DNA from 2 places in the Streptomyces cinereoruber genome. Region 1 is predicted to be linked to the other one. Evidence: riboswitches for the same ligand, from Rfam matches in the RefSeq annotation. Region 1 holds a riboswitch; the other holds the start of a gene.
What was found. Region 1 has a riboswitch for cobalamin ahead of CP977_RS23105 (ribonucleoside-diphosphate reductase subunit alpha). Riboswitches for the same ligand answer to the same signal wherever they lie in the genome.
Positions count from the first base shown of each region.

Region 1 (5,750 bases):
GGGTGACCTGGTTCCTGCTCGGCGGCGACCTCTACACCGCGTACACCTTCGTCGCCGTCCCGGCGGCCATCTACGCGGCGGGCGCGGCCGGCTTCTTCGCCGTCCCGTACACGATCCTGGTCTACCCGCTGATCTTCACCTTCCTGCCGCGCCTGTGGTCGGTCTCGCACAAGCACGGGTACGTGACCACCTCCGACTTCGTCCGGGGCCGCTTCGGCTCCAAGGGCCTGTCGCTGGCGGTGGCGCTCACCGGCATCCTCGCCACCATGCCGTACATCGCGCTCCAGCTGGTCGGCATCCAGGCCGTCCTGGACGTGATGGGCGTCGGCGGCGGCGAGAACACCCACTGGTTCGTCAAGGACCTGCCGCTGCTCATCGCCTTCGGCGTCCTCGCGGCCTACACGTACTCCTCGGGCCTGCGCGCCCCCGCGCTCATCGCCTTCGTCAAGGACACCCTGATCTACATCGTCATCGCGGTGGCGATCATCTACATCCCGATCAAGCTGGGCGGCTTCGACGAGATCTTCAGCAAGGCGGGCGAGGCCTTCGCGCAGACCAACCCGGCGACCGACAAGCCGCGCGGCGCGCTCGTCCCCGGCGAGGCCGGCCAGTGGACGTACGCGACGCTCGCGCTCGGCTCCGCGCTCGCGCTCTTCATGTACCCGCACTCCATCACGGCGACCCTGTCGTCCCGGAGCCGCGAGGTCATCCGCCGCAACACCACGATCCTGCCGCTGTACTCGCTGATGCTGGGCCTGCTCGCGCTGCTGGGCTTCATGGCGATCGCCGCCGGGATCCAGGTGAAGAACGGCCAGCTCGCCATCCCGCAGCTCTTCGAGACCATGTTCCCGGACTGGTTCGCGGGCGTCGCGTTCGCCGCGATCGGCATCGGCGCGCTCGTCCCGGCCGCGATCATGTCCATCGCCGCCGCCAACCTCTTCACGAGGAACATCTACAAGGACTTCATCAGGCCGGACGCCACCCCGGCACAGGAGACCAAGGTCTCCAAGATCGTCTCGCTCCTGGTGAAGGTCGGCGCGCTCGCCTTCGTCCTCACCATGGACAAGACGGTCGCGATCAACTTCCAGCTGCTCGGCGGCATCTGGATCCTGCAGACCTTCCCGGCCCTGGTCGGCGGCCTGTTCACCCGCTGGTTCCACCGCTGGGCGCTGCTCGCCGGCTGGGCCGTCGGCATGGTGTACGGCACGGTCGCCGCGTACGGCGTCGCCAGCCCGACCCAGAAGCACTTCGGCGGCTCCTCCGCCGAGATCCCGGGCATCGGCGAGATCGGCTACATCGGCCTCACCGCCTTCGTCCTCAACGTCGTGGTCACCGTGGTCCTCACCTTCGTCCTCAAGGCCGTCAAGGCCCCCGAGGGCGTCGACGAGACCTCCCCGTCGGACTACACGGCCGACGCCGGCGACCCGGGCGTGAAGACCGAGATGGAGAAGGCCACCGCGCCCACCCACTGACCCCACCGCCGCCACCGCCGCCGCAAGGGCCCGGGACCTCCACCAGGAGGCCCCGGGCCCCGTCGCGTCCCCCGGCGGACGGTCTCCGCGCGCCCGTTCCCCGGAGTTCCGCGCCCAAGTCCCGTCCAGGGGACGACACAACATGTGGGGGGTGCCACGAGCGGCGTCCACCACATGTATGCTCGTCCTCGCTGTCGACGCAGGGGAATCCGGCGCGAATCCGGAACTGTCCCGCAACGGTGTACTTCGTGCGGTTTCGTCCGGGGTGAGTCCGAACACCTGCCGACAGTGCGCCCGGTCCTTCCGTTCCGGGTGCCACAGACGTCCGGGCCTCGCGGAGTGGGCCGGTGGACGCGGCGCGTCGTGCGTGGACGCCCGCCCGTCCGCCTGCCCCCGCCGAGGCCCCGAGCCGAGCGAGGGAGAGCCCCCACGTGACCATCGCGCCCGCCGATCCGGCTTCGGCCGAGGCTTCCGCGGTCGAGAGCGACGGCCCCGGGACCGTACTGCTGCGGACCCTGACCGACCTCACCGCCGATCTCCCCGACACCGACCCCGGCCGGGTCGCCGCCGCCGCGCTCCGCGGCCGCAGCGCCGCCGCGGACGAGGCGGAGCTGCGCGAGCTGGCCACCGAGGCGGCCGCCGGCCTGATCGCCGAGGACCCGGCGTACTCCCGGCTCGCCGCCCGGCTCCTCACCATCACCATCGCCGACGAGGCCGCCTCCCAGGGCTCGGTGAACTTCTCCTCCTCGGTGGCCGTCGGGCACCGCGAGGGCCTGATCGCCGACCGCACCGCCGAGTTCGTCGCGCTGCACGCCGACCGCCTCGACGCCACCATCGACCGCGCCGGCGACGACCGCTTCGGCTACTTCGGCCTGCGCACCCTCTACTCGCGCTACCTGCTGCGCCACCCGATCACCCGCAAGGTCATCGAGACCCCGCAGCACTTCATGCTGCGCGTCGCCTGCGGTCTGGCCGAGGACGAGAGCGTCCGCGCGCTCGACGAGGTGGCCGCGCTGTACGGCCTGATGAGCCGCCTGGACTACCTGCCGTCCTCCCCCACGCTCTTCAACTCCGGCACCCGCCACCCGCAGATGTCCTCCTGCTACCTCCTGGACTCCCCCCAGGACGAGCTGGACTCCATCTACGACCGCTACCACCAGGTCGCGCGCCTCTCGAAGCACGCGGGCGGCATCGGCCTCTCGTACTCCCGCATCCGCGCCCGCGGTTCGCTGATCCGGGGCACCAACGGGCACTCCAACGGCATCGTGCCGTTCCTGAAGACCCTCGACGCCTCCGTCGCCGCCGTGAACCAGGGCGGTCGCCGCAAGGGCGCCGCCGCCGTCTACCTGGAGACCTGGCACGCGGACATCGAGGAGTTCCTGGAGCTCCGCGACAACACGGGCGAGGACCAGCGCCGCACGCACAACCTGAACCTGGCGCACTGGATCCCGGACGAGTTCATGCGCCGGGTGAACGCCGACGCCGAGTGGTCGCTGTTCTCCCCCTCGGACGTGCCCGAGCTGGTGGACCTGTGGGGCGAGGAGTTCGACGCCGCCTACCGCAAGGCCGAGGCGGCCGGCCTGGCCCGCAAGACGATGCCGGCCCGCGACCTGTACGGCCGGATGATGCGGACCCTGGCCCAGACCGGCAACGGCTGGATGACCTTCAAGGACGCCTCGAACCGGACGGCCAACCAGACCGCCGAGCCCGGCCACACCGTCCACTCCTCCAACCTCTGCACGGAGATCCTGGAGGTCACCGACGACGGCGAGACCGCGGTCTGCAACCTGGGCTCGGTCAACCTCGGCGCGTTCGTGGTCGGTTCGGACATCGACTGGGAGCGCCTGGACGCGACCGTCCGCACGGCCGTCACCTTCCTCGACCGGGTCGTGGACATCAACTTCTACCCGACCGAGCAGGCGGGCCGCTCCAACTCCCGCTGGCGTCCGGTCGGCCTGGGCGCCATGGGCCTCCAGGACGTCTTCTTCCAGCTGAAGCTGCCCTTCGACTCCCCCGAGGCGCGGGCGCTCTCCACCCGGATCGCCGAGCGGATCATGCTCGCCGCGTACGAGGCCTCCGCCGACCTCGCCGAGCGCAACGGTCCCCTTCCGGCCTGGGAGAAGACCCGCGCGGCCCGCGGCGTGCTGCACCCCGACCACTACGACGTCGAGCTGAACTGGCCGGAGCGCTGGACGGCGCTGCGCGAGCGGATCGCCGCCGTCGGCATGCGCAACAGCCTCCTCCTCGCCATCGCGCCGACCGCGACGATCGCCTCGATCGCCGGCGTGTACGAGTGCATCGAGCCGCAGGTCTCCAACCTGTTCAAGCGCGAGACGCTGTCGGGCGAGTTCCTCCAGGTCAACTCGTACCTGGTCGACGAGCTGAAGAAGCTCGGCGTGTGGGACGCGCAGACCCGCGAGGCGCTGCGCGACGCCAACGGCTCGGTGCAGGGCTTCACCTGGGTGCCGGCCGAGGTCCGCGACCTGTACCGCACGGCCTGGGAGATCCCGCAGCGCGGCCTGATCGACATGGCCGCCGCCCGCACCCCGTTCCTGGACCAGTCGCAGTCGCTGAACCTGTTCCTGGAGACGCCCACCATCGGCAAGCTGTCGTCGATGTACGCGTACGCCTGGAAGCAGGGCCTCAAGACGACGTACTACCTGCGCTCCCGCCCGGCCACCCGGATCGCCCGCGCCGCCCAGGCGTCGACGGCCGCCGCCGCGCCCATCCCCGTCCAGCAGGTCGCCGACCCCGACGCGGTCGCCTGCTCCCTGGAAAACCCCGAGTCCTGCGAGGCCTGCCAGTAATGTCCACCCCGAACACCGAGAAGAACCTGCTCGACCCGGGCTTCGAACTCACCCTCCGTCCCATGCGCTACCCGGACTTCTACGAGCGCTACCGGGACGCGATCAAGAACACCTGGACCGTCGAGGAGGTCGACCTCCACTCGGACGTCGCCGACCTCGCCAAGCTCACCCCCGGTGAGCAGCACATGATCGGACGCCTGGTCGCCTTCTTCGCGACCGGCGACTCGATCGTGGCGAACAACCTGGTCCTGACGCTCTACAAGCACATCAACTCCCCCGAGGCGCGGCTCTACCTGAGCCGGCAGCTCTTCGAGGAGGCCGTGCACGTCCAGTTCTATCTGACGCTGCTCGACACCTACCTGCCCGACCCGGACGACCGCGCCGCCGCGTTCGCCGCCGTCGAGAACATCCCCTCCATCCGCGAGAAGGCGCAGTTCTGCTTCCGCTGGATGGACTCGGTCGAGAAGATCGACCGCCTGGAGACCCAGGCCGACCGCCGCCGGTTCCTGCTGAACCTGATCTGCTTCGCCGCCTGCATCGAGGGCCTGTTCTTCTACGGCGCCTTCGCCTACGTGTACTGGTTCCGGTCCCGGGGCCTGCTGCACGGCCTGGCGACCGGCACCAACTGGGTCTTCCGCGACGAGACGATGCACATGAACTTCGCCTTCGAGGTCGTGGACACCGTCCGCAAGGAGGAGCCGGAGCTCTTCGACGACGCGCTCCAGCAGCAGGTCACCGACATGCTGAAGGAGGCCGTCGAGGCGGAGCTGCAGTTCGGCCGCGACCTGTGCGGCGACGGCCTGCCGGGCATGAACACCGAGTCGATGCGCGAGTACCTCCAGTGCGTCGCCGACCAGCGCCTCCAGCGCCTCGGCTTCGCCCCGGTGTACGGCTCGGAGAACCCGTTCTCCTTCATGGAGCTCCAGGGCGTCCAGGAACTGACCAACTTCTTCGAACGCCGCCCGTCCGCCTACCAGGTGGCGGTCGAGGGCTCGGTGGACCTGGACGAGGACTTCTAGTCCGTACGCCCGTGCCTCTGTACGGGGAAGGGCCCCGCACTCCGGAGAGTGCGGGGCCCTGAAGCTGCCGGGCGACTGAGGTGCGGAGGGAACCGATCTCCCGGGTCCCGGTCGACTTCGAGAAGGGCATGGGGCGATGACGCCGGGCTCCGGCACGGATGATCGCGTGCGGACGCGCCTCCGGGCGGGCGGTGCGGCCCTGGTGGTCGTCGCCGCGGGACTCGGAGTCCGTTCCACGGGGCCCGGGAGCGTCGCCAAGTACGCGGGAGACGCGCTGTACACGGTGCTGGTCCTGACCCTCGTGGTGCTTCTCGCGCCCCGCGTCAAGGCAGGGGTGGCGGCAGGGACCGCGCTCGGGTTCAGCTGCGCCGTGGAGCTGTTCCAGCTGAGCGGCGTCCCGGCGGAGCTGGCCGCGCACAGCGTGCTCGCGCGGCTCGTGTTCGGTACGTCGT
Region 1 covers NZ_CP023693.1:5,088,873-5,094,622, reverse strand. The annotation lists gene mctP (monocarboxylate uptake permease MctP) at 1-1,472, shown strand, start outside; cobalamin riboswitch at 1,651-1,773, shown strand; gene CP977_RS23105 (ribonucleoside-diphosphate reductase subunit alpha) at 1,904-4,279, shown strand; gene CP977_RS23100 (ribonucleotide-diphosphate reductase subunit beta) at 4,279-5,298, shown strand; gene CP977_RS23095 (ribosomal maturation YjgA family protein) at 5,435-5,750, shown strand, end outside.

Region 2 (5,750 bases), 1.3 Mb from region 1:
AGGCGGCGGACAGGCCGGCGTTCTTGCCGGGCAGCCACTCCAGGTTGCCGTGCTTGCCCAGGTGCACCATGGCGTCGGCGCCGAAGCCGCCGTCCTCGGCGCGGGCCGCGATCCAGCGGTAGGCGGCCAGGTAGTGGTGGGACGGCGGCAGGTCGGGGTCGTGGTAGATCGCGATCGGGTTCTCGCCGAAGCCGCGCGGCGGCTGGATGAGGACGAGGAGGTTCCCGCGCCGCAGGGCGGCGAGCACGATGTCGCCCTCCGGGTTCCGCGACCGGTCGAGGAACATCTCGCCGGGCGCCGGGCCCCAGTGCTCCTCGACCTGCGTCCGCAGCTCCTCGGGGAGGGTGGCGTACCAGCGCTTGTAGTCGGCGGCCGGGATGCGGACCGGGTTCTTCGCCAACTGCTCCTCGGTCAGCCAGTCCTGGTCGTGGCCGCCGGCCTCGATGAGGGCGTAGATCAGCTCGTCGCCGTCGCCCGACACCAGACCGGGCAGCTCCTCGGCGGGCCCGAAGTCGTACCCCTCCTCGATCAGCCGGCGCAGGAGCGAGACGGCGGAGGCGGGGGTGTCGAGGCCGACGGCGTTGCCGATGCGGGAGTGCTTGGTGGGGTACGCGGAGAGGACCAGCGCGAGCTTCTTCTCGGCGTTCGGGATGTGCCGGAGGCGGGCGTGCCGCACGGCGATCCCGGCGACGCGGGCCGCGCGCTCGGCGTCCGCCACGTACGCGGGCAGGCCGTCCTCGTCGATCTCCTTGAAGGAGAACGGGACGGTGATCAGGCGCCCGTCGAACTCGGGGACGGCGACCTGGCTGGCGGCGTCCAGCGGGGACAGGCCCTCGTCGTTCTCCTCCCACGCGGACCGCGAACCGGTCAGGCAGAGGGCCTGGAGGATCGGCACGTCGAGCGCGGCGAGCGCGCCCGCGTCCCAGGCCTCCTCGTCGCCGCCGGCCTGCGCCTCGGCGGGCTTGGTGCCGCCCGCCGCGAGCACGGTGGTGACGATGGCGTCGGCGGTGCGGAGGGTGTCGAGCAGTTCCGGCTCGGGCGCGCGCAGGGACGCCACGTACAGCGGGAGGGCCCGCGCGCCCGCGTCCTCGATCGCGTCGCACAGGGCGCCGACGAAGGCGGTGTTGCCGCTCATGTGGTGGGCGCGGTAGTAGAGCACGGCGACCGTCGGGCCGTCCCCGTCCCGGGCGGTCCGCTCCAGCGGGCCCCAGGTGGGGGCGGCGGCCGGGGCCTCGAAGCCGTGGCCGGTGAGCAGGACGGTGTCGGAGAGGAAGCGGGCCAGCTGCTCCAGGTTGGCGGGGCCGCCGTGCGCCAGGTAGGCGTGCGCCTCGGTGGCGACGCCGACGGGCACGGTGGACGCCTCCATCAGCTGCGCGTCGGGCGCCTGCTCGCCGCTGAGCACGACGACCGGCTTTCCGGCGGCGCGGATCGCGTCGAGTCCGTCCTGCCAGGAGCGGAGGCCGCCGAGGAGGCGGACGACGACGAGGTCGGCGCCGTCGAGGAGGCCGTCGAGATCGGCGAGCGGGAGCCGGGAGGGGTTGGCGAACCGGTACTCGACCGGGCCGCCGGCCGCGCGGGCGCTGAGCAGGTCGGTGTCGGAGTGCGACAGCAGCAGGAGCATGGCGAGGCAGGCCTTCCTCGGGGTTGTCCGCGCCCCGGGTGGTCGTGTGGACGGCAGGAGTTCCTGACTCACCGGCCCGATGGCGCCGGGCCGGCTCACAGTGGCGGGACCGCGCCGGAATCTCACCGGGCTTCCTCCCCGGGGTCCTGGGACCCCATGCCGACTCGCATCCTAGATCGTGGGCCGTGGGGGCTGGAGGGAGCGGGAGGGTCGGACGGATCACACCGGGCCCGGGGGCGGACGGCGGGACGGTGCTTCCGCGCCGGAGGCCCGGCCGGCGGCGCATCCCGGCCGGAGGGCCGAGCGGCCCGTCGGCACACCCCCGCCGAAGGACCGGACAGCCCGTCGGCACACCCCGCCGGAGGACCGGACGGCCCGTCGGCTCGTTCCCGCCGGCAGGCCGGGCGGGCCTCCGCCGCACCCCCGCCGGAAGACCGGACGGCCGACTCGCGCACCCCGCCCGGCGCTCCGAGTCAGGCCGGTCACACCCCGTCGGCCCTCGGTTTCCCGTGGGTATGCTCGCCGCCATGCCGCCCACCCCGACCCCGACGCCCGCCCCCGGCGCACCCCGTGCGCGGGAGCGCGGCGACGCCTGCCCCGGGGCGCTGCGGCTGCACTCCGCCGACGACGGGCACCTGGCCCGACTGAGGCTGCCCGCAGGGAGGTTGACGGCACGTCAGGTCGAGGTCCTGGCGCACGCGGCCGAGACCCTGGGCGACGGGCGGATCAGCGTCACCTCGCGCGGGAACGCCGAGCTGCGCGGCCTGGCCGGCGACTGCGGGGCGGAGCTCGCGGCGCTCCTGGCGGAGGCGGGCCTGCTGCCCTCCCCCACCCACGAGCGCGTCCGCAACATCGTGGCCTCCCCGGCCGCAGGACTCGACGGACTCGGCGCGGCCGACGTGCAGTTGTGGGCCCGCGAGCTGGACGAACGGCTCTGCGCCGCGCCCTGGGCCGCCGCGCTCTCGGGCCGGTTCCTCTTCGTCCTGGACGACGGCCGCGGCGACGTCACCGGCCTCGGCGGGGATGTGACCTTGGTCGCAGTGGCCCCCGGCGCCGCGCTCCTGCGCCTCGGCGACCGGACCGTGCGCGTGGCCGCCGCCGACGCCCCGCGCGCCGCCCTCGCCGCCGCCCGCGCCTTCCTGACCGCCGCCCGCGAAGCCGGTACGGGCGCCTGGCGCGTCCGGGAACTGCCGGAGGGCTCCGGGGTGGACGTCCGGGCGGCGCTCACGACGGCCGGGATCGCGGCGGAGCCCGTACGGGAGCCCCTGCCGCCCCACGGCGCACCCCCCGCCCTCGCCCCCGGCCCCCTGGGCCCCGCCTCCCTCCACGTCCTCGCCCCCCTCGGCCGGTTCACCGCCGGCCGGCTGCGGGCCCTGTTGCCCGCCGACGAGGTGCGGTTCACGCCCTGGCGCGGGGCCGTCGTCGTCGGGGCGGACCCCGGGCGGCTGTCCGGCCTGGAGGCGCACGGCCTGATCACCCGCCCCGACTCCCCCTGGGTCGGCGTCAGCGCCTGCACCGGGCGGCCCGGCTGCGCCAAGTCCCTCGCGGACGTGCGGGCGGACGCGGTCCCCGGCCGTCCCGGCCTGCCCGTCCACTACTCCGGCTGCGAGCGCCGCTGCGGACACCCGCACGGCGACTGGGTCGACGTCCTCGCCGCCCCAGGCGGCGGCTACCTGGTCGACGGCGCCCCCGTCCCCCGTACCGACCTGACCCCCGCGGTCACCACGGCCCGTACCGCACCCCGCACCGCGCCCCGTACAACGAGATGAGCGAGAACAGGATGTTCGACTACGAGAAGGACGGCACGGAGATCTACCGCCGTTCCTTTGCCACGATCCGCGCCGAGGCGGACCTCACGGGCCTGCCCGCCGACGTCGCCCAGGTGGCGGTCCGGATGATCCACGCCTGCGGCATGACGGACCTCGTCCAGGACATCGCGTACTCGCCGGGCGTCGTCGCGAGCGCCCGCGCCGCGCTCCGGGCGGGCGCGCCGATCCTCTGCGACGCGCAGATGGTCGCCAGCGGCGTCACCCGCAAGCGGCTGCCCGCCGACAACGAGGTGCTCTGCGCGCTCTCCGACCCGTCCGTCCCGGCCCTCGCCGCCGAGCTGGGCACCACCCGTTCCGCCGCCGCCCTCGAACTGTGGCGGGACCGCCTCGAAGGCTCCGTCGTCGCCATCGGCAACGCGCCCACCGCCCTCTTCCACCTCCTGGAGATGGTCGCGAAGGGCGCGGGGCGGCCCGCCGCCGTCCTCGGCATACCGGTCGGCTTCATCGGCGCCGCCGAGTCCAAGGACGCCCTCGCCGAGAACACCCTCGGCCTCGAACACCTCGTCGTCCGGGGCCGGCGCGGCGGCAGCGCCATGACGGCCGCCGCGATCAACGCCCTCGCGCACGAAGCGGAGATCCAGCAGTGACCGTGACCCCGGCCGGAAGCACCGTCGGCAAGCTGTACGGCGTGGGGCTCGGGCCCGGCGACCCGGACCTCCTGACCCTCGCCGCCGTGAAGGCCATCGCGTCCGCCGACGTGGTCGCGTACCACTCGGCCCGCCACGGGCGCTCCATCGCCCGCTCGATCGCGGCCCCGCACCTGCGCGAGGACCACGTCGAGGAGCGGCTGATGTACCCGCTCACGGTGGAGACCACGGACCACCCGGGCGGTTACCGGGGCGCCCTGAACGACTTCTACGAGGAGGCGGCGGCCCGCCTCGCCGCCCACCTGGACGCGGGCCGCACGGTCGCGGTCCTCGCCGAGGGCGACCCGCTTTTCTACGGCTCGTACCAGCACATGCACAAGCGCCTCGCGCACCGCTACGACACGACCGTGATCCCCGGCGTGACCTCGGTGAGCGCCGCCGCCGCCCGGCTCGGGGAGCCGCTGTGCGAGGCGGAGGAGGTGCTGACGATCGTCCCGGGCACGCTGCCGGAGGACGAGCTGACGGCCCGGCTCGCGGGCACGGACTCGGCGGTCGTGATGAAGCTGGGCCGCACCTTCCCCACCGTGCGGCGGGCCCTGGAGCGGGCCGGGCGCCTGGAGGACGCGCGGTACGTGGAGCGGGCGTTCATGGCGGGCGAGCGGACGGAGCGCCTGGCGGACGTGGACCCGGAGTCGGTCCCGTACTTCTCGGTCGCCGTGCTGCCCTCCCGCATCGACGAGGAGCCGCCGGTACGGGAGCGGGGCGAGGTCGTCGTGGTCGGCACGGGCCCGGCGGGCGCGCCCTGGCTGACGCCGGAGTCGCGCGGGGCCCTGCTGAACGCGGACGACCTGGTCGGCTACACCACCTACCTGGACCGGGTGCCGGTGCTGCGCCCCGGGCAGCGGCGGCACGGCTCCGACAACAAGGTGGAGTCGGAGCGCGCCGAGTTCGCCCTCGACCTGGCCCGGCGCGGGCACCGGGTCGCGGTCGTCTCGGGCGGCGACCCGGGCGTCTTCGCGATGGCGACGGCGGTCCTGGAGGTGGCGTCGGAACCGGAGTACGCGGACGTTCCCGTACGGGTCCTCCCGGGGGTGACCGCCGCCAACGCGGCCGCCGCGGCGGCGGGCGCCCCGCTCGGCCACGACTACGCGACGATCTCGCTCTCCGACCGCCTCAAGCCCTGGGACGTGATCGCGGACCGGCTGCGCGCGGCGGCCGGCGCGGACCTGGTCATCGCCCTGTACAACCCGGGCTCCAAGTCCCGCACCCACCAGGTGGCGGCCGCCCGCGACCTCCTCCTGGAGCTCCGCTCCCCCGACACCCCGGTGGTCGTCGCCCGCGACGTCGGCGGCCCCGAGCAGTCGGTCCGGGTCCTCACCCTGAAGACCCTGGACCCCTCCGAGGTCGACATGCGCACCCTCCTCCTGATCGGCTCCTCGCAGACCCGGGCGGTGGAACGCGGCGACGGCCGCACGATCACGTGGACGCCGCGCCGGTACGGCCAGGGCGTGTCCGGCGGATCATGGCCGGACACGCCCTAGGACTCGGTACCCGAGGACCAGGGCGGCGGCCTCCTCGGGGGTCGTCGCCGTCCGTACGCCCTCCGGGACCGGGGGCCGGCGGACGACGACGACCGGGATGCCGGACTCGCGGGCGGCGGTCAGTTTCGGGGCGGTGGCCGTGCCGCCGCTGTCCTTGGTGACGAGGACGTCG
Region 2 covers NZ_CP023693.1:3,784,208-3,789,957, forward strand. The annotation lists gene cobN (cobaltochelatase subunit CobN) at 1-1,621, opposite strand, end outside; cobalamin riboswitch at 1,660-1,798, opposite strand; gene CP977_RS16885 (cobalamin biosynthesis protein CobG) at 2,137-3,390, shown strand; gene CP977_RS16890 (precorrin-8X methylmutase) at 3,387-4,037, shown strand; gene CP977_RS16895 (precorrin-2 C(20)-methyltransferase) at 4,040-5,578, shown strand; gene CP977_RS16900 (cobalt-precorrin-6A reductase) at 5,558-5,750, opposite strand, start outside.
Region 2: it holds a riboswitch for cobalamin, as region 1 does, so the genes downstream of both, cobN (cobaltochelatase subunit CobN) here and CP977_RS23105 (ribonucleoside-diphosphate reductase subunit alpha) in region 1, are expected to answer to the same signal.